DNA from 3 places in the Novosphingobium sp. TCA1 genome. Region 2 is predicted to be linked to each of the others. Evidence: predicted binding sites of a transcription regulator. Region 2 holds the regulator's gene; each other region holds the start of a gene.
What was found. Region 2 encodes LexA, which represses DNA repair genes until DNA is damaged. Its sites were predicted from a motif close to GTTCCNCNCTTGTTCT; they were not measured.
Positions count from the first base shown of each region.

Region 1 (6,883 bases), on a different contig from region 2:
GCGCATCACCCCGCATCGCGCCCTCCCCCCGATCTGGGTGGAGCAGCGCTTCGCCGAGCCGATGGCCACGGTGAAGCCCCTGCTCGGGGTGATCGAATGGCTGGCCGGGCAGGCGCGGGACCTGCTGGTCGCGCGCGGGCGCGGCGGGCGGCGCTACGAAGTCTCGCTGTTCCGCACCGACGGCCATGTCGCCCGCCTCGCCGTCGACAGCGGGCTGCCGCTGCGCGAACCCGCCGATGTCGTGCGGCTGTTTCGCGAGCGCATCGAATCTCTGGCCGACCCGCTCGATCCGGGCTTCGGCTACGATCTCCTGCGCCTGTCCGTCCCCCTGCACGAAGACGTATCGGAAGGGCAGGAGCGGCTGGACGAGGACAGTTCCGGCAGGCCCGACCTCGCCCCCCTGCTCGACCGCCTGCAAGTCCGCTTCGGCGCCGAATGCCTCCACCGCTTCGCCCCGCGCGACGAGCACCTGCCGGAATATGCCGACCGGCTCGTGCCCGCCGCGTCTTGGCCCCAGTCCCAACCTGATTCATGGCCTCAACCGGAAGCGGGCGAACCGCCCTTGCGCCCGCTGTTCCTGTTCGACCCGCCCCAGCCGGTCACCGTCCTTGCCGAAGTGCCCGACGGCCCGCCGCGCCGGTTCGGCTGGCAGGGCAGGCAGCATCGGGTGGCGCGACACGAAGGGCCGGAGCGCCTTGCCTATCCCTGGTGGAAGACGGTCGAGGCCACCGGCCCTACGCGCGACTACTACCGCATCGAGGACGAGGACGGGCGGCGCTTCTGGCTGTTCCGCCACGGCCTCTACGGCAGCGAGAAGGCCGATCCACGCTGGTATCTCCACGGCGTCTTCGCATGAGCGCGCAGGCGTCCCCTTATGTCGAATTCGCGACGACAACCGCCTATTCGTTCCTGCGCGGCGCCAGTACGCCGGGCGAGATGGCGCTCACGGCCATGGCTCTCGGCCATCCCGGCATCGGCATTGCCGACCGCAATACCGTGTCCGGCGTCGCCCGCGCCCTCGCCGCGCTGCGCAAGTTCGGGGAGGAGATGGAAGAGGAAGGCGTGACCCTGCCCCCGTTTCGCCTGATGGTCGGCGCGCGGCTGGTCTTCGCTGACGATACCCCCGAGATCCTCGCCTACCCCACCACCCGCTACGGCTGGGGGCGGCTCACCCGCCTGCTCACCACCGGCAACTTGCGCACCACCAAGGGCAACTGCGTGCTGCGCCTCGACGACCTGCTCGAATTTCTGGAGGACATGCAGCTTATCGTTGCCACACCTGCCCCAGACGAGATGTTGCGCCGACTCTCCGATGCCGCCCCCGGCAAGGTCTGGCTGGGTGCGACGATGCTGCGGCAGGGCCGCGATGCCCGCCGCCTCGCGGCCTTGCGCGAACAGGCGGCCATGATCGGTGTGCCACTGATCGCCATCAACGATGCGCAGTACGACAAGCCGGAAGCGCGCGCCCTGCACGACGTCATGACCGCGATCCGCGAGAAGACCACGGTGCAGGCCGCAGGCCGCCGCCTCGCCGCCAATGCCGAACGGCACCTGAAACCCGCCGCCGAAATGGCCCGCCTCTTCGCCGCCGCCCCCGAAGCCATCGCCGCCACCAAAGACTTCATGAACGGCATCGCCTTCAAGCTCGAAGACCTGAGCTATACCTATCCGCACGAGCCGGTGCCCTACGGCTATACCCCGCAAGGCTGGCTGACCGAACTCGTCTGGAGCCGGACGCGCGATCTCTACCCGCAAGGCATTCCCGACAAACTGACCAGACTGCTCACCGGCGAACTGGAGATCATCGGCAAGCAGGACTACGCCGCCTACTTCCTCACCGTTCACGATATCGTCCAGTGGGCGCAGGGGCAGGGAATCCTCTGCCAGGGCCGGGGTTCGGCGGCCAATTCCGCAGTCTGCTTCGTGCTCGGCATCACCGCCGTCGATCCCGTGAAGAACACCCTGCTGTTCTCCCGCTTCATCTCCACCGAGCGCAAGGAGCCGCCGGACATCGACGTCGACTTCGAGCACGAGCGGCGCGAGGAGGTGATGCAGTACATCTACAAGCGCTATGGCCGCGAGCGGGCCGGGATCGCCGCCACCGTCATCCACTACCGCTCGCGCAGCGCCGCCCGCGATACCGGCAAGGCGCTGGGCCTGAGCGAGGACGTGACCGCGCGGCTCGCCAGCACCGTCTGGGGCAGCCATGCCGCGAAATACGACCGCAATCGCTGCCTCGAAGCCGGGCTCGATCCCGACAATCCGACGATCGCGCGGGTCAATCGCTTCACCGAGGCGATTCTGGAATTCCCCCGCCACCTCTCGCAGCATGTCGGCGGCTTCGTGCTGACCCAGGACCGGCTCGACGAGACCGTGCCGATTCACAATGCGGCCATGGAAGAGCGCACTTTCATCGAGTGGGACAAGGACGACATCGACACGCTCGGCCTGATGAAAGTCGATATTCTGGCGCTCGGCATGCTGACCTGCATCGGCAAGGCTTTCGAAATGATCGAGACTCACATCGGCCGCCAGTACCAGCTGAGCTCGGTGCCGGGGGACGAGAAGGACCACAGGAACAATCCTCCCCACGTCAAAGCGGTCTACGAGATGCTTCAGAAGGGCGACAGCATCGGCGTGTTCCAGGTCGAAAGCCGCGCCCAGATGAACATGCTGCCCCGCCTGAAGCCGGTGAAGTTCTACGATCTGGTGATTCAGGTCGCCATCGTCCGTCCCGGTCCGATTCAGGGAAACATGGTGCATCCCTATCTGCGCAGACGGCAGGGGATCGAAAAGCCCGAGTTTCCCGCTCCCGCCCCGCCCCATGATCCCGACGAATTGAAGGAAGTCCTCGGCGAAACCATGGGCGTCCCGCTGTTCCAGGAACAGGCGATGAGACTGGCGATCACCGCCGCGAACTTCTCCGATTCCGAAGCCAACCAGCTGCGCCGCGCCATGGCGACCTTCCGCAACGTCGGCACGATCAACACCCTGCGCGGCAAGATGGTCGGCGGCATGGTCGCGCGCGGCTACCAGCCGGAATTTGCCGAGCGCTGCTTCAAGCAGATCGAAGGCTTCGGCAGCTACGGCTTCCCGGAAAGCCACGCCCTCGCTTTCGCAAGGCTGGTCTGGGTCTCGGCCTATATCAAGCACCACTACCCGGCCGTCTTCGCCGCCGCCCTGCTCAATTCGCAGCCCATGGGCTTCTACGCCCCGGCGCAGATCGTGCGCTGCGCACAGGAGCACGACGTGGAGGTTCGCGCCATCGATGCCAATCACAGCGAATGGGATTGCACGCTGGAGCCGAACGACAAGGGCCAGCTCGCGCTGCGCCTGGGCCTGCGCCAGATCCACGGTTTCCGCGAAGACTGGGCCGAAAACATCAAGGACCACCGCCCCTACACCAATCTCGAAGACCTCGCCCGCCGCGCCGACCTGCCGCAGCGCGCGCTCAATCTGCTGGCCGATGCCGATACCTTGCGCTCGCTCGGCCTTGATCGGCGCGAGGGCCTATGGGAAGCGCGGCGTACCCCCAGCGGCGAACTCCCCCTCTTCGCCGCCGCCCGCGCCCGCGAACTGGGCGAGGAGCCCCCGGCCGCCCTGCCCGCCATGCCGCTGTCGGAACAAGTGGCGGCGGACTACCAGACCACCCGCCTGTCCCTGAAGGCGCATCCGATGGACTTCCTGCGCCCCGTCTTCGCGGCGGAAGGCGTGCTCAGCTGTGCCGAACTGGCGCGGGCGAAAGCGGGCAAGCGCGTCAAGGTCGCGGGCGTGGTCCTGGTCCGCCAACGACCGGGAGAGGGCAAGGCGATCTTCGTCACCCTGGAAGACGAAGGCGGCATCGCCAACGTAGTGATCTGGGAAAGGCTGTTCGAGATCTATCGCCGCCCGGTCATGGCCGCGCGGCTCATGGTGGTGGAGGGCCTCGTCCAGCGCAGCCCCGAAGGCGTCATCCACCTCATGGCCCAGCGTATCCACGACAGGACGCCGGAACTGGGCCGCCTGTCCGAAGACCACGAGACTCATCCGCAGCTCTCGAACGGAGACGAAGTCGTGCGCCACCAGCACCCCCGCAATGTGCGGACCCTGCCGCGCTCACGGGACTTCCATTGAGGCTTCGTGCAAGAAATTCAGTGATTTCTTAAAGACATGGCCATATCGCATCCCCTTCTCTTACTGACGGGGGTATCGATGTCCGAAACCGGTTCACAAAATGCGGCCATGGCCGGCCTGCTCTATCAGGCGAATGCCAAGTCCACCGGCGTAACCTATCTGCTGTGGTTCTTCCTCGGCGCCCTGGGCGCGCACCGTTTCTATGCCGGAAAGACCGGCAGCGGCATAGTGCAACTGGCGATGTTCCTGGTGGGCTGGGCCACGATCTGGCTGCTCGGCCTGGGCCTGCTGCTGCTGGTGCCGCTGGGCATCTGGGTCCTGATCGACGCCTTCCTGATCCCCGGCTGGCTGCGCGCGTTCAACACCAACCTCGTCCACCGCGTCCTGGCGTAAACCAACACAGGGCCTGAAGCACCACGGGCGGCACGCAAGCGCCGCCCGGCCATCCGGCCAGATCAATTTGCCTGAAATGTAGGGAAATGGTGCACCCGACAGGATTCGAACCTGTGGCCTCTGCCTTCGGAGGGCAGCGCTCTATCCAGCTGAGCTACGGGTGCAGTGCTGGGTCGACTAGCAGAGCAGGCGCGGCGTTTCCAGCGCCAAATCGATCCATCGTCATCATGGGCTTGGGAAAACTTTTCCGGGATGCCTTTCCCGGCGTCGGCCTCTCGTAGCAGGCGGGTTGAAAGTTCTCTCTATGTTCTTATGATGCAGCGATGGCCGAAGCTGATTCCCCTCTCTCGACGCCCCTGGCACCGCCTCTCACGTCCTTTGCCTCGGGCGATGTCGCGCGCGGGATCGGCCGGCTCTTTGCCCGGAACGACATCTGGTGCCTGCCGGAAATGCCGCTGCGCTGCGGGCGGCGGGCGGACCTCATGGGCATCGACGCCAAGGGCCATGTCATCATCGTGGAGATCAAGGTTTCGCGCGCGGATCTGCTCGGCGACGGCAAGTGGACGGACTATCTCGACTATTGCGATCGCTTCTATTGGGGCCTGCCGCCCTCGCTAGACCGCGCGCCGCTGGAGACGGAACTGTTCCTGCCCGAACAGTGCGGCGTGATCGTGGCGGACGGCTACGATGCGGAAATCCTGCGCCCTGCCCCGCTGCGCCAGCTTGCCGCGGCTCGCCGCAAGGTGGAGACTGAACGCCTAGCGCGCGCCTCGCTGCGGCGGCTCGTCACTCTGGGCGATCCGCAGACTTTGCAGTGGGGCAGCGAGAACTGAAGTGCGTCCGGGAGCGAAAGAACCCTTTCGCTCCCGCCGGCCCCATCACGATATCGCGTCAGGCGATCTCTTTCTCGATCCATTCGGGATAGAACGAAGGTTCGCGCTCCGACCAGCCCGATGCCGTGGCCGCTGCTTCGCTGATCGAGTGCAGCAGGATCTTGCGGCGTTCCGGCTTGATCTGGGGAAGCGCCGCCGCGCCGCAGAAGGCGCCCGGCAGCCAGGGCCGCGCCCAGCCGCCCAGCAGGCGTTCGTAGAGGAAACGGAAGGCCGAGAACGATTCGATGCGGTCCTGCGCCAAGTCGAAAGCGGCGAGATGGAGCAGCTTGCCCATGAAGGCGCTGATATCGTCGAAGCCGAACTCGTCGGGCCGCATGTCCCGCAAGGCCGGGAATTCGGCATAAGCTTCGTACTGGCTTCGGATGGAGGCTGCCTCGCCGCCGTCACGCGCCCAGAGGCCGACCGCGTCCTGCCGGCCCAGTCCCACGTCCAGGCTGCGGCGGATATAGCGCTGCTCGCAAGGCGTGAAGCTGGCGAACTCCCGCAGTTCGCTGATGGTGACGGTGGCCTTTCCCGTGTGAGTCATGGTCCTGATCCTCGTGACACGGAAGGACTATCCTCCCTGTCACTAAAACCACTTTCTGCCACATCGGTTGCTACAGGCTTAACTGGAAAAAGGGCTGTCCCCCATATTTCCGGCAAGATTCGCGAAGGATTTCAATTCGGGACAGATTGAAAGATGCCGATTTCCGTATTTTTCCTAGGAAATCGGCCCTCTTTCAGCAATGGGAAGGATGGTCGCGGAAAATTTGTCCCGGAAAATTGGTATAGCCGAATTTTCAGATCAGTCCGGCGAGCGGGCTGGACGGATCGGCATAACGGCGCTGGGCCATACGTCCGGCGAGGTAGGCGTCGCGCCCGGCCTCCACCGCCAGCTTCATCGCGCGGGCCATTCGGATCGGATCGCGCGCTTCGGCGATGGCCGTGTTCATCAGCACGCCGTCACAGCCGAGTTCCATCGCCACGGCGGCTTCCGAGGCCGTGCCGACGCCGGCATCGACCAGAACCGGGACTTTCGCCCCTTCCACGATCAGCCGCACTGTGACCTTGTTCTGGATGCCCAGGCCCGAGCCGATCGGCGCGCCGAGCGGCATGACCGCCACGGCGCCCGCTTCCTCGAGCTGCCGGGCCGCGATCGGGTCGTCCACGCAGTAGACCATCGGCAGGAAGCCTTCCTTCGCGAGGATTTCCGTGGCCTTAAGCGTCTCGCGCATGTCGGGATAGAGCGTGCGCGCCTCACCCAGCACTTCCAGCTTCACGAGATCCCAGCCGCCCGCCTCACGCGCCAGGCGCAGCGTGCGGATCGCGTCATCGGCCGTGAAGCAGCCTGCGGTGTTGGGCAGGTAGGTGATCTTCTGAGGATCGATGTAGTCCGTCAGCATCGGCGCCTTGGGGTCCGAGACATTGACCCGGCGCACCGCGACAGTGACGATCTCCGCGCCCGAAGCCTCGACCGCAGCCGCGTTCTGCTCGAAATCCTTGTA
Region 1 covers NZ_BLJH01000016.1:87,961-94,843, reverse strand. Annotated here, with positions in the region: gene NTCA1_RS17795 (DUF6504 family protein) at 1-856, shown strand, start outside; gene NTCA1_RS17790 (error-prone DNA polymerase) at 853-4,113, shown strand; gene NTCA1_RS17785 (TM2 domain-containing protein) at 4,192-4,506, shown strand; tRNA gene NTCA1_RS17780 (tRNA-Arg) at 4,594-4,670, opposite strand; gene NTCA1_RS17775 (MmcB family DNA repair protein) at 4,830-5,339, shown strand; gene NTCA1_RS17770 (hypothetical protein) at 5,398-5,925, opposite strand; gene NTCA1_RS17765 (bifunctional sulfur carrier protein/thiazole synthase protein) at 6,179-6,883, opposite strand, start outside.
Region 1: the regulator LexA is predicted to act here: its motif matches at 4,802-4,817, upstream of NTCA1_RS17775 (MmcB family DNA repair protein).

Region 2 (6,883 bases):
CGTTGAGGTCCTTCGCGCGGACCTTCAGCACCGGCATCGCCTGCGTCAGCAGGGGCAGATCCGGGCTTTCGTAGCCGGCCTTGGCAAGGCGCGGCGCAACCAGTTCGGCAAGGCGCGCATCGTCGGCCTCGCGCAAGTAATGGCCGTTGAGATTCTGCAGCTTGGCGAGGTCGAAGCGCGAGGGCGACTTGCCCACGTCCGCCATGTCGAACCACTCGACCGCCTTCTCACGGCTGATGAATTCCTCGTCGCCATGGCCCCAGCCAAGGCGCAACAGATAATTGAACAGGGCTTCGGGCAGCACGCCCATCTCGTCGCGATAGGCATCGACGCCCAGCGCCCCGTGCCGCTTGGAAAGCTTCGCGCCATCGGAGCCGTGGATGAGCGGGACGTGGCCGTAGACGGGTTCGTCCCAGCCCATGCCGCGAATGACCACAAGCTGGCGGAAGGCGTTGTTCAGATGATCGTCGCCGCGAAGGACATGGGTGACGCCCATGTCGTTGTCGTCGACGACAACGGCCAGCATGTAGGTAGGCGTGCCGTCCGAGCGAAGAATGACGAAGTCGTCGATTTCCTCGTTCCTGACGGTGACTTCGCCCTGAACAAGGTCGGAAATGGTGGTTTCGCCTTCACGCGGCGCCTTCACGCGCACGACGTAAGACTGGCCCGCCGGCCAGGTCGCGGGATCCGCATCGCGCCATTCGCTGTCGATACGGAAAGGCCGACGCTCTTCCTGGGCTTTCTGGCGGCGTTCGGCGAGTTCCTCGGGCGTCAGGTAGCAGCGATAGGCATGGCCTTTGGCCAACAACTCGGCGGCCACTTCGGCATGACGGTCGGAGCGGGCGAACTGGAACACCGCGGGTTCGTCACCATCCAGGCCCAGCCAGGTCAGGCCGTCGAAGATCGCCTCGATCGCAGGCTCGGTAGAGCGGGCGCGGTCGGTGTCCTCGATGCGGAGCAGGTACTTGCCGCCGTGATGACGGGCGAACAGCCAGTTGAAGAGCGCGGTCCGGGCACCGCCGATATGGAGATAGCCCGTGGGCGAGGGGGCAAAGCGCGTCACGACGGTCTTGCTTGCCGTCGCTCCGCTCGATGCACTGCCGCTTGCCATTATAAAAACCTTCCTGTCCTATGCGCGCCATGGCCAGCCACGCCGCCACGACGGTTGATTTCGAGCGCCCGGATGTCACCGGAGGCGCTGCAATGCAGCATCGCCCATGGATCAGCCAGAGCCACTTGTCGAGCAGTTTGGCCGGTGTCGAGTGTTTTCTTTCGAACTGCGGTTTCGCAAGAGGGCCATGGCTGACGGTAGCCTTTGGAATCGGCATAATTGCGTGGTTTTTATCGTTAACCGCGGAGGCATGGGCAGGCATTTGCGTAGTATGCGTCACGATTGCACTTTTAGCACTGAACTGGCGCAGCGGCATCCTGCGCTTCCCTTACAGCAGGCAGGCTGTCCTGTCCCTTTCTTTACTGTTTCTGGCGGGTTTCCTTTCCATCTGGATACGTTCGGAAATCGTTGGGCGTCCGGCGATTTCACACCCGGTCAGCGGCAGTTTCACGGCACGCGTCATCGGGATAGAAGAACAGCCGGCCCTTGACCGCTTGAGGCTCACCCTGGCCATGCGCGATCCCGAAAGCGCCAACCCGATCAAGGTGCGCGTAAATCTGCCGCTGTCTTCGGGCGACAACGAACTGGCCAGCGGCGCGGTCATCCGATTTCGCGGACGGCTTTCGCCTCCGGCTTCGCCGATGTTTCCGGGCGGGTATGACTTTGCCAGGGCCGCATGGTTCATGGGTATTTCCGCCACGGGATCGGTGACATCGCCGGTCGAGATCGTGTCCCGGGGCGGGGGCCAGGACTGGCTAACCGCACAGCGCATGGCGCTCTCGCATCATATTGCGAAACGATTGCCCGGGACGGCGGGGGGCATCGCAACGGCTCTGACGACCGGAGACATGGGCGCAATCGGCGATGTGGAAGTCCAGGCCATGCGGGATTCTGGCCTCGCGCACCTTCTGTCCATCAGCGGGCTTCACGTTAGCGCGGTGATCGGGTTCGCCTATCTCGTGGTACTTCGCCTGCTGGCCCTCTCGCCCGCTTTGGCGCTGAGGGTTCGGCTTCCGATCCTGGCGGGCATTGCCGGAGCGCTTGTGGGTATCGGCTATACGCTACTGAGCGGATCGCAGGTGCCCACCGTAAGGTCCTGCCTCGGCGCCTTGCTGGTCCTTCTGGCGGTCGTCCACGGCCGCGATGCCCTATCTATGCGGCTGCTGGCCGTTGCGGCCTTTCTGGTCTTGCTGATCTGGCCCGAGTCGATCCTCGGCCCGAGCTTTCAGATGAGCTTCGCGGCGGTCATGGTGCTTGTAGCCCTGGGCAGCGCCGAGCCGATGAAGCGCTGGCTGAGCCCCCGTGACGAAGCCGTTTCGACAAAGGGCTTGCGCGCGCTCGCGATGCTTCTCGCAACCGGGATTGCTATCGAAATCGTCCTGATGCCGATCGGCCTCTTCCATTTTCATCGGGCCGGACTTTATGGTGCTTTTGCGAACCTCGTTGCAATTCCGTTGACCACACTGGCGATCATGCCGCTGATCGCCCTGGCGCTGGCGCTCGACATTGTGGGATTGGGCGCGCCGGTCTGGTGGCTCGCTGCCCACGCCATCGATGCCTTGCTTGAAATTGCCCGATTCGTGGCAGCGCGCCCCGGCGCGGTGATCGTCACGCCCGGAATGAGCGGAGGGCACTTCCTGCTCTTCGTGGCGGGCGGTCTATGGCTTGGGCTTTGGAACGGCACATTCCGTCTCTGGGGGCTGCTGCCGATCATGGCTGGACTACTGGTGCTGCTGGTGATGCAGGCGCCGGACATCATGGTCTCAGGCGATGGCCGTCATGTGGCATGGGTCGATCCCGGCAACGGCCGCATCGCCATGCTTCGCGACAGTTCCAGCGACTATGCCCTGGAGAACATCATGGAGGCGGCAGGTCTTTCGCAGAGACCGCAAGCGGTGCGGAATAGTTCCGGTACACGGTGCAATCAGGATTTCTGTGCAGTCGCCCTGAACAGTCCCGGGAAAGTCACACATCTTCTGATTGCCCGGGGGCGCAGTATCGTGCCGGAAGAGCAATTGGCCAAGGCCTGCGCACGTGCAGATGTGGTTATCGCCGATCGGCGCCTTCCCGGCTCCTGTCGGCCAAGATGGCTAAAGGCCGATCGCCGGTTGCTGGATCGAACAGGCGGCCTTGCGATTTCTGTCGGACCCCGGACGGTCAAGTCGGTGAGCGAAACACAAGGCGATCATGGATGGTGGCGGTCGAGGACCTTTCGACCCTTCGCAAACCAAGTGGAAAGGGCGTCCTGGGCAAGGGAGACGACACTGGCGCCTCCCAGTGACACCCATCAGTGATAGCGGCGGAGCAAGCCTGCGAGTTTGCCCTGAACCTCCACTTCGTCCGGCCCGTAGATCTGGGGTTCATAGGCCCCGTTCGCCGGATCGAGCCGGATCATTCCGCCTTCGCGGCGCAAGTATTTCAGCGTGGCTTCCTCACCGCGGATGAGAGCGACGATGATCTCGCCGTCCCGCGCCGTGTTGGTGCGCTTCACCAGTGCGAAGTCGCCATCGAGAATGCCGGCTTCCACCATGGAATCGCCTGAAACTTCCAGAGCATAATGATCGCCCGAGCCCAGCAGCGCCGCCGGAACCGGAAGCGAGGACTGGCCTTCCAGAGCTTCGATGGGAACGCCTGCGGCGATCCGGCCATGAAGCGGAATTTCGATGACGTCGTTGGCGGGCACACCGACCGCAGGAGCGCGCGTAGTCGCTTCTCGCGCAGGTGTCGCGGGCGTGGCCTTGGCAGGCTTGGGGTTTGCATCTTCGGGCTGGCGAAGAACCTCCAGCGCGCGGGCGCGGTTGGGAAGGCGCCGGATGAAGCCGCGTTCTTCGAGCGCCGAGATCAGTCTGTGGACACCCGACTTGGACTTGAGGTCCAGCGCTTCCTTCATTTCCTCGAAACTGGGGGAAATGCCGCTTTCCTCAAGCCGGACCTGGATGAACCGGAGCAATTCGTGCTGCTTGCGCGTCAACATCTGCTTAGCCTCATGTGTTCTGCGGCACTTGGACCTGATTCCGCCCGCCGGGCCGTCCGTCAGCGCATTTCGCCTTTCAGCGACTTACCTGCGAACAATGAGGGAACAATTATGCAACGAACCGGGTATAGTCAAGCAATACCGCCATTTTGGAGCAAGAATACCTGAACATCGTCTCCGGCAAGGGCAGCGGGGGCGTGAGCCGGGCGGTCGATCAGAACATTGCTTGCAGCCAGGGACGAGAGCGCCCCGCTATCCTGAAGGGACAGCGCTCGAACCGTTTCGCCATCCCACCGGGCTCTTAGGAATTCCCGCCGCGCACCGCCGGGTTTCAGCGGCTCGGCGAGGCGTATCGTGATTTTCCGGGGCAGGGGATCGGCGGCGCCGAGGAGGGCGCGGAGCACGGGAAGCATGAAAAGGTAGGCGGTTACGAGGCTGGACACGGGATTGCCGGGTAATCCGATGACAAGTTGCCTGCGCGCGCCGCGATTGCGTGTTGCGATCAGAAGCGGCTTGCCCGGCTTGATCGCGATGCGCCAGAATTCGATCCGGGCGCCCCACGCCTCCAGGGCCGGACGCAGGAGATCGTGGTCCCCCACCGACGCTCCGCCGCTGGTGACTATGATGTCGGCATCCGATGCCGCTTCCAGGGCCGCGACGAGTGCCTCGATATCGTCGGGAATCGGTCCATTACGCTTGGCATCGACCGGGAGGCTGCGTGCCAGCGCCACGAGCATGGCGCCGTTGCTGGCGGGAATCTGATGCTCGGCGCAGAATTCGGGATCGCTGGAAAGTTCGTCCCCGCTGTCGATCACGGTGAGGCGGGGGATCCTGCATACCGGAAGATGCCTGTGCCCGGCGGCGATGGCCAACCCGGCCTGCGCCGGGCCGATCTGCGTTCCGGCTGCCAGCAGCAGATGACCGTCCGGGAAGTCCATGCCCTTCGCGCGAATATGGCGGTTTCCGGGCGAAGGCGCCTCTCCGGCAAGGGTCAGTTTGTCGCCTGCGCGGTGCAGGTCTTCCTGCAGGATCACGGCCCGGCCGCCGGAAGGTAGCAGGGCGCCGGTCGAGATCCGCACGGCCTCGCCGGCATTTATCGTGCCCGTGAAGGGATGACCTGCGGCGCTTTCTCCGATCACCCGCCAGGGGCCGGCAAGATCGTCTTCAGCCACGGCATATCCGTCCATGGCCGACATGTCCGCCATGGGCTGACAGCGCCGCGCATGCAGCGGCGCGGCGAGATAGCGTCCGAGCGTGCCCTCGATATCGACATGTTCGATGGCGAGCGGTTCGACCAGCGCCAGCAGGTGGGACTGCGCCTCATCCAGATCCATCGGCGGCTTCATTGCAACTGGTCTGCCGCCTTCCAATGACCAGACTTTCCGCCGATCTTCTCGATCAGCCTGATGTCGCCGATGACCATGGCTTTGTCGAGCGCCTTGGCCATGTCGTAAATCGTCACGAGAGCCACGGAAACGGCTGTAATCGCTTCCATTTCAACGCCGGTTCGCCCGTTTAGCGATACGGTCGCCCTGGCCGTTATCGCGCTGTCCTCAAAAGCGAAGTCGAGATTGACGGCGTCGAGCGGCAGCGGATGGCACATCGGGATGAGGTCGGAAGTCTTTTTGGCTGCCATGATCCCGGCAATGCGCGCCGTTCCCAGAACATCGCCTTTCGGCGCGTCGCCTGCGCGAATGGCGGCGAGGGCCGCACCGGTCATGGATATCCGGCCTGATGCCACGGCCACGCGCCGGGTTTCCGCTTTCGCGCCGACATCGACCATGCGGGCCGTTCCGTCAGCATCGATATGGGTGAGGGACTTGCTCATGCACCCAGCAGCAGTCGGCGGGTTGCCGCCTCGACATCGGCCTCGCGCATCAGGCTTTCCCCGACCAGGAAGGTACGCGCGCCGCAGGCCGACAGATGCTGGAGATCGGCATGAGCGTTGATCCCGCTCTCGCTGACCAGAAGGGTTCCTTCCGGCGCCAGGGGCGCAAGCCGCACGGTGGTTTCGATGTCGGTGACGAAGCGTTTGAGATCGCGATTGTTGACGCCGATCAGTCGCGATTTCAGGCGGCTTGCACGCTCCATTTCGGATTCGTTGTGAACCTCGACAAGGCAATCCATGCCCCGTTCGAGGGCGGCGGCTTCGATTTCCGCCATGACGACGTCGTCGAGCGCGGCGACGATGATCAGGATCGCGTCGGCGCCGATCAAGCGGGCCTCGGCGACCTGCCAGGGATCGACCATGAAGTCCTTGCGGATGACCGGCAGCGAGCAGGCTGCGCGGGCTTCGACCAGGAAATCCTCGTGGCCCTGGAAATAGGGCGCATCGGTCAGGATCGAGAGACAGGCCGCACCGCCGCGCTCATAGGCGATGGCATGTTCGGCAGGGCGAAAATCTGATCTTATCAATCCCTTGGAGGGGGATGCTTTCTTGATTTCCGCGATTAGCGCGAAACCGCCATCCGCCTTGCGGCGCAGGGCGGCCTCGAAGCCGCGCGGGGGGCTCTGATCGGCGCTGCGGGCATCGAGGTCGTTGACGGTCGCGAAGCCCTTGCGGGATTGCACTTCCGCGCGCTTGGTGTCGCAAATCTCGGTAAGCTTGTCTGACATCGGTACCTCGAAAACGCGCCAGGATCAGGCCTTGAGCGCGGAAATCCAGCAATTGAGCAGGGCATTGGCAAGGCCCTTGTCGATCGCCTCGGCTGCTTCCTCGACGCCTTCCTGCCAGGTTTCGACTTCGCCTGCGACGATGAGCGCACCTGCGGCGTTGAGAAGGACGGCGTCGCGATAGG
Region 2 covers NZ_BLJH01000006.1:25,939-32,821, reverse strand. Annotated here, with positions in the region: gene gltX (glutamate--tRNA ligase) at 1-1,111, opposite strand, end outside; gene NTCA1_RS09440 (ComEC/Rec2 family competence protein) at 1,141-3,405, shown strand; gene lexA (transcriptional repressor LexA) at 3,399-4,085, opposite strand; gene NTCA1_RS09430 (molybdopterin molybdotransferase MoeA) at 4,217-5,419, opposite strand; gene moaC (cyclic pyranopterin monophosphate synthase MoaC) at 5,428-5,913, opposite strand; gene trpC (indole-3-glycerol phosphate synthase TrpC) at 5,910-6,701, opposite strand; gene trpD (anthranilate phosphoribosyltransferase) at 6,726-6,883, opposite strand, start outside.

Region 3 (6,883 bases), on a different contig from region 2:
CTTCGAAGGCCTTGCCAAGGCAACGGACGGTCCCGATCACGGGTTAAAGCCCTGAAACGGGCCATATCTCGGAGTTCGCCATGACCATCGCCATCATCAACGCCAAGTCGCGCGCCTTGCTGGAAGGGCGCCTGCCCGAAGGCATCGAACCGCGCTGGTTCGAGAGCGAGGAGCAGCTTCTGGAGCTCGCGCCGCTGGCGCAGGTCGCCTGGCTCGATCCGGTCGCACCTGCCGTCGCTGCCGAGTTCATCGCCGCGGCGGACAGGCTGGTCTGGTACATGGCGCTGTCGTCGGGGGTGGACTGGCTTCCCCTTTCGCTGCTGGCGGAGCGCGGCATCCAGTTGACGAACGGCTCGGGAATACATGCCCAGTCGGTGGCCGAATATGCCGTCATGGGCATGCTCACGGTGGCCAAGGGCTGGCGCGAGGTGGTGCGCGCGCAGGATAGGCATGAGTGGCTGGCGCAGCCTCCGGGGAAGCGCGAACTTCTGGATTCGAAAGTGCTGGTGGTCGGCGCGGGCGAAATCGGGGGGCGGATCGCCGAGATCCTGCGGGCGTTCGGCGCCGATGTCACCGGCGTGCGTCGCCGCCCGGGTCCGGGGGATCTCGGCGCGGACGATTGGCGGGCCGAACTCGGCCGGTTCGACTGGGTCATCGCCGTGGTGCCTTCCACGCCCGAAACCCAGCGGATGTTCGCAGAGCCCGAGTTCGCGGCGATGAAGCCGGGGGCGGTCTTCGTCAATTTCGCGCGGGGGACGGTGATCGAACAGGACGCGCTGCTGGCGGCCATCGACTCGGGCCATCTCGGCGGCGCCTTCCTGGATGTGACCGAGCCGGAGCCGCTTCCGGCCGATCATCCGCTATGGTCGCGCGAAAATATCCATATCTCGATGCATCTTTCAGGCCGCGCGCAGGACACGCTTTTCGAGCGCGGATCTTCGCGGTTTCTCTCCAATCTCGGACGCTTCGCAAGCGGAGAACCGCTCGAACATCTGGTCGATCTCGCGCAGGGGTATTGAACCGGCCACCACTTTGGCCAGATGCGGGCCATTGATATCCTCGCCACATTTGCCGAGAAACTAGTGAAACGGTTTCGGGAAAGATGCACATGGCAGAGAGCGACAAGCGCAAGGCGTCCGATCTTTTCGTCGAATGCCTGGAAGCGGAGGGCGTCGAGTACATCTTCGGCGTTCCCGGCGAAGAAAATCTCGATTTCCTCGATTCCCTGTCCCGCTCGAAGAAGATCAGATTGATCCTGACGCGCCACGAGCAGGGCGCGGGGTTCATGGCGGCCACTTACGGGCGGCATACCGGGAAGGCGGGGGTCTGCCTTTCCACCCTGGGGCCGGGGGCGACCAATTTCGTCACGGCAGCCGCCTATGCCACGCTCGGCGGCATGCCGATGATGATGATCACCGGCCAGAAGCCGATCAAGAAATCCAAGCAGGGCCGGTTCCAGATCCTCGACGTCGTCTCGATGATGCAGCCGATCACCAAGTATGCGCACCAGATGGCAAGCTCGGACAATATTCCCAGCCGCGTGCGCGAGGCTTTCCGCGTTGCCGAGGAGGAAAAGCCCGGCGCGGCTCATATCGAGCTGCCGGAAGACATTGCCGATGAATATACCGATTCGCGGCCCATCGCCCGATCGACGGTAAGACGACCGACCGCCGACGGGAAATCGATCGCGCAGGCCGTGGAGGCCATGCAGAAAGCGCGGCGGCCGGTTCTGGTGATCGGCGCCGGCGCCAACCGCAAGATGACCAGCAAGATGCTGGGCGAATTCGTCGAGAAGACCGGGATTCCCTTTCTCACGACCCAGCTCGGCAAAGGCGTGATCGATGAGCGGCATCCCCGTTTCCTGGGCTGCGCGGCGCTGTCATCCGGCGATTTCGTCCACCGGGCGATCGAGGATGCCGACTGTATCGTCAATATCGGGCACGACGTGATCGAGAAGCCGCCGTTCTTCATGCATAACGACGGCACCCGCGATGACCGTGTGGTGATCCATGTCTCCACCAAGACGGCGGAAGTCGACCCCGTCTATTTCCCGCATATCGAAGTGATCGGCGATATCGCCAATGCCGTGTGGCAGATCAAGGAAGCCATCACGCCGTCGGACAAGTGGAATTTCGAGGCCATGCTCGGCTACCGCAAGGCCGAGATCGCGCATACCGACAAGCTGGCCGCCGACGAGCGCTTCCCGATCTTCCCGCCGCATCTCGTCAGGCAAGTGCGCGAGGCACTGCCGGACGACGCGATCGTTTGTCTGGACAACGGCGTCTACAAGCTCTGGTTCGCGCGGGGCTACTGCGCGAGCAAGCCGAATACCGTGCTGCTCGACAATGCCCTGGCATCGATGGGCGCGGGCCTGCCCTCCGCCATGGCCAGCGCGATGGTCTATCCGGGGCGCAAGATCTTCGCGGTCTGCGGGGACGGCGGCTTCATGATGAACAGTCAGGAGATGGAAACCGCGGTTCGCCTGGGGCTCAATCTCACGGTGCTGATCCTGAACGACAATGCCTATGGCATGATCCGCTGGAAGCAGGCCAACATGGGGTTTGCCGATTTCGGCCTGACTTACGGCAACCCGGATTTCGTGAAATATGCCGAGAGCTACGGCGCCAACGGCTACCGCGTGGAAAGCGCGGCGCATCTGGCGCAGTTGCTGGCTCATTGCCGCGATGCGCCGGGGGTTCATGTGATCGATTGTCCCGTCGATTATTCCGAGAACGACCATATCCTCAATACCGAGATAAAGGCGCTTTCGCTGGCGCTCTGAGGGAAAGGGCAGGGCTGCGACGCCCTCCCCTTTCCGTTTGCCGCTATTCAGCCGTCTTCCAGCATCAGCAGCTCCAGTTCGAGTGTCAGGCAGGGCGGCGGCCCGGCGCGGTGATCGGTCTCGGTCACGGCGGCATCCGCGACGAGCTGGCGGGGGATGGTGAACTCATGGTCGGGCAGGGCCTCGATCAGCCTTTCGCCGTCGGCGATGGCCTCGCTGCCGGTAAAGGCGAGCGCGACGCCATGGCGTGCCCCGGAAAAGGTGGCGCTGCTCCAGGGGCGTTCGGAATGACGTAGGAACTCCGCGCGCGGCCCGGCCAGTTTCAGGATTTCGGCCAGCAGGGATAGCCAGGGGCCGCGCGAAAATGCGCGGGGCGCGGCATCGCCCATGGCCTTTCGAGCCGACTGGAGCATCGAGCGGTCATGGGCAAAATCAACGTGCATAGGGGCTCTCCAGATAGGTCGTCATGAACAGGCGCACGCGCGCGGCGGTGCCTGCCCGAGGCTGGCGGCCGTTGCGCAAGTCGCCGACGAATCGCGGATCATGGGCGGCAAGGCGCCCGAACGTCGTCCACGGCATCCGCGTCAGCCGCAGGAAGCGCTCGATCTGGCGTAGAAGCATGGGACGCTGGCCTCCGACCTTGCGGGAATCGCGATTCGTGTTCCCATTATGTTCCCATTGAAAGTGGCTTGTCCAGGAAATTTCCTACGCGTAGGATTACATTATGGAAAACGCCGAGATCCGCCGCCGCCTGCTCGAATTGGCCGAGGAACGAGGAACGAGTCTGTCCTCGCTGTCTCGTATGATCGGTAAAAACACCACGTATCTTCAGCAGTTTATAAGAAAGGGAAGCCCCAGGAGATTGGAAGAGGGTGACCGCGGCGTGCTGGCGCGGTTCTTCGGTGTGGACGAATCGGAATTCGGCAAAATTAAGGAAAAATCCTACGATACCGGCAAAAATTCCTACGCTGGAGATTGGGTCGATGTTCCGCGACTGGCGGTGGGAGCGTCGGCGGGGCCGGGGGCCTTGCCGGATGGTGAGGAGGTTTTTGGCACGATCCGTTTCTCGCCGCGCTGGCTGCGCTCCATGGGACTGAAGCCGGAAATGCTCTCGGCAATTCTCGTCAGTGGCGATTCGATGGAGCCGGTCCTGCGTGACGGCGACGAGATCCTGGTCGACCGTGACTGGCGGCCTCTGCGCGACGGCATCCATGTCGTCCGGCTCGACGACACGGTACTCGTCAAGCGGCTGGAGTCGGGACGGGCAGGGCGTATCGCGCTGCTGAGCGACAACCCGGTCTATCGCCCCATAGAATGCGGACTGGAAGAGATAGAAGTGATCGGCCGTGTCGTGTGGAAGGGCGGCAGAATTTAAGGGCCCTATTTAAGGGCTCTATCTGACCGCTGAGGCGCATAGTTGCATTCCTCGGGGCTTGCGGCCATTTCCGCAGCCATGACCGAGACCAGCCAGCAGCCTCAGGAACAGGCGCAGCAGCCGATGCGTGTGGGCATCATACCCGTCACCCCGCTTCAGCAGAACTGCTCGCTTATATGGTGTGCCAGAACCATGCGCGGCGCTTTCGTGGATCCGGGCGGAGACCTTCCCAAGCTGCGCCAGGCGCTGGAGAAGACCGGCGTCACGCTGGAGAAGATCCTCGTCACCCATGGTCATCTCGACCATTGCGGTCTCGCCGGGGTCTTCGCCGAGGAAATGGGCGTGCCGATCGAAGGGCCTCAGAAAGAGGACAGCTTCTGGATCGACAAGCTCGATGACGACGGGCCGCGCTGGAACATGGAGGCGCACAGTTTCGAACCCAGTCGCTGGCTCAAGGATGGCGACACGGTGACGGTGGGCGAACTGGAGCTGGATGTCGTGCATTGCCCGGGGCACACGCCGGGCCATATCGTGTTCCACCATGCGCCGAGCAAGTTCGCGATGGTGGGCGATGTGCTGTTCAAGGGCGGGATCGGCCGCTGGGACTTTCCGCGCGGCAATCTGGAAGACCTTGTCGATTCGATCACCCGCAAGCTCTGGCCGCTGGGTGACGATGTGACTTTCGTTCCGGGGCACGGCCCCATCAGTACCTTCGGGGACGAGCGGCGGAGCAATCCTTATGTCGGCGATGCGGCGCTGGAGCGCGGCCTGCCGGGTTGAACGTGCCGGAGATCGAGGCGCAAGCGGAAAAGGGCGGTGCGGGAGCGCCGCCCTTTTCGATTCTCAGGCTTCGATCTCAGAAGCGGCCCAGTGCGATCAGCACGGCAATCGCCGAAAGGCCGAGCAGGGTGAGCACGGTTATGAGCACGCCGATCATCCGCAGCGGATTGGGGCGGTCGATATCCATGCCCAGCGCATGGGAGACGCGGCCCAGCATGAACAGGGAACCGACTATCGCCAGCCAGGGGCCGCCCTTGCCCGTCATTTCGATGGCGGCGGCCAGGATCAGCACGAAGGGCGTGCTCTCGACGAAATTGAGCTGGGCGCGCATGCGGCGTGCCAGCGGATCGTGGCCGCCGTCACCGAAGAGCACCTTTTCGCGCATGCGCAGCTGGCCGATACGCGCTATATGCCAGAAGGTGATAACGCCGGCCGCCGCCGCAAGGCACAGTGTCGTCTGCAGAATCATGGATCGATTTCCCCCTAGGTGGATTTTCCCATAGTTGCTGCGGGGAGGAACGGGTTGCAACTCCCGAGAAATCGGTTATAGGCGCGCCTTCGCAAAGCCGCCGGTCCGCGAATACGGTTTCCGGCGGCCTTTTTGACAATAATCCAGTTTCAGGAACAGGTGCCGAAATGGCTGTCCCTAAAAGAAAGACCACCCCCTCCCGCCGTGGCATGCGTCGTAGCCATGACGCGCTGAAGGTTGAGGCTTTCCATGAATGCCCCAACTGCGGCGAGCTGAAGCGCCCCCACAACCTCTGCAACGCTTGCGGCCACTACAACGGTCGTGAGATCGTCGCGGTCGAAGTCTAAGACCAAGACGATTTTCGGAGGTTGCCCATGAGTCTGCCGCGTATCGCTGTCGATGCGATGGGCGGCGACGAGGGCGTGCGCGTCATGATTGAAGGCGCTGCTCTCGCGCGCCGTCGTCATGATCGCTTCAAGTTCCTGTTGGTCGGTGATGAGCCGCGGATCAAGGCCGCGCTCGAAAAGCACCCGAATCTCAGGGCAAGTTCCGAAATCCTTCATACTGAAGGCGTCATCAGTGGCGAGGACAAGCCTAGCCAGGCCTTGCGCAGGGCTAAGAGTACCTCGATGGGGCTCGCTATCGAGGCGGTGAAGGCGGGTGACGCCGGAGCCGCCGTCAGTGCCGGCAATACCGGTGCGCTGATGGCGATTTCCAAGCTTGCGCTGCGCACGATGCCCGGCATCGATCGCCCGGCGCTGGCCGCTCTGCTGCCGACTCTGGAAGACCATGACCTGGTCATGCTCGACCTTGGCGCCAATGCCGAGTGCGATGCGCGCAATCTCGTGCAGTTCGCGATCATGGGCGCTGCCTATGCCCGCGTTGCCACGGGGCGCGATCAGCCGCGCGTGCGCCTGCTCAATATCGGCACCGAGGAAACCAAGGGCACCGAAATGCTGCGCGATGCAGCGGCGATGCTCAAGGCTTCCGCTTCGGACCTGTCGATGTCCTTCGACGGTTTCACCGAGGCCGACAAGCTGGGCCACGGCGACATGGATGTCGTCGTTACCGACGGATTCTCGGGCAATGTCGCGCTCAAGGCCGTGGAAGGTACCGCGCGCTTCGTGGCCGACCTGCTGCGGCGCGGATTTTCCAGCTCGCTGCGTTCGAAGATCGGTTTCCTGATCTCGAAGCCGGCGACCGAGCTGCTCAAGCATCATCTCGATCCCAACAATCATAACGGCGCGGTTTTCCTGGGTCTCAACGGTATTGTGGTGAAAAGCCATGGCGGTGCGAATGCCGCAGGCGTCGCCAATGCCGTCGCGGTTACCGCGCGCCTCCTGGAGGAAAACGTGACCGAGCGGATCTCTGCCGACCTCGCCCGCCTGGGCGGGACTTCCCTGCGCAAGCCCAAGGTCCAGGAAGAGAGCGCCTGATGATTCGTTCGGTTATCGTCGGCACGGGTTCGGCCCTGCCG
Region 3 covers NZ_BLJH01000001.1:497,887-504,769, forward strand. Annotated here, with positions in the region: gene NTCA1_RS02365 (D-2-hydroxyacid dehydrogenase) at 81-1,019, shown strand; gene NTCA1_RS02370 (acetolactate synthase large subunit) at 1,109-2,782, shown strand; gene NTCA1_RS02375 (hypothetical protein) at 2,830-3,225, opposite strand; gene NTCA1_RS02380 (hypothetical protein) at 3,215-3,403, opposite strand; gene NTCA1_RS02385 (S24 family peptidase) at 3,507-4,157, shown strand; gene NTCA1_RS02390 (MBL fold metallo-hydrolase) at 4,236-4,937, shown strand; gene NTCA1_RS02395 (MAPEG family protein) at 5,014-5,406, opposite strand; gene rpmF (50S ribosomal protein L32) at 5,574-5,753, shown strand; gene plsX (phosphate acyltransferase PlsX) at 5,781-6,842, shown strand; gene NTCA1_RS02410 (beta-ketoacyl-ACP synthase III) at 6,842-6,883, shown strand, end outside.
Region 3: the regulator LexA is predicted to act here: its motif matches at 3,443-3,458, upstream of NTCA1_RS02385 (S24 family peptidase).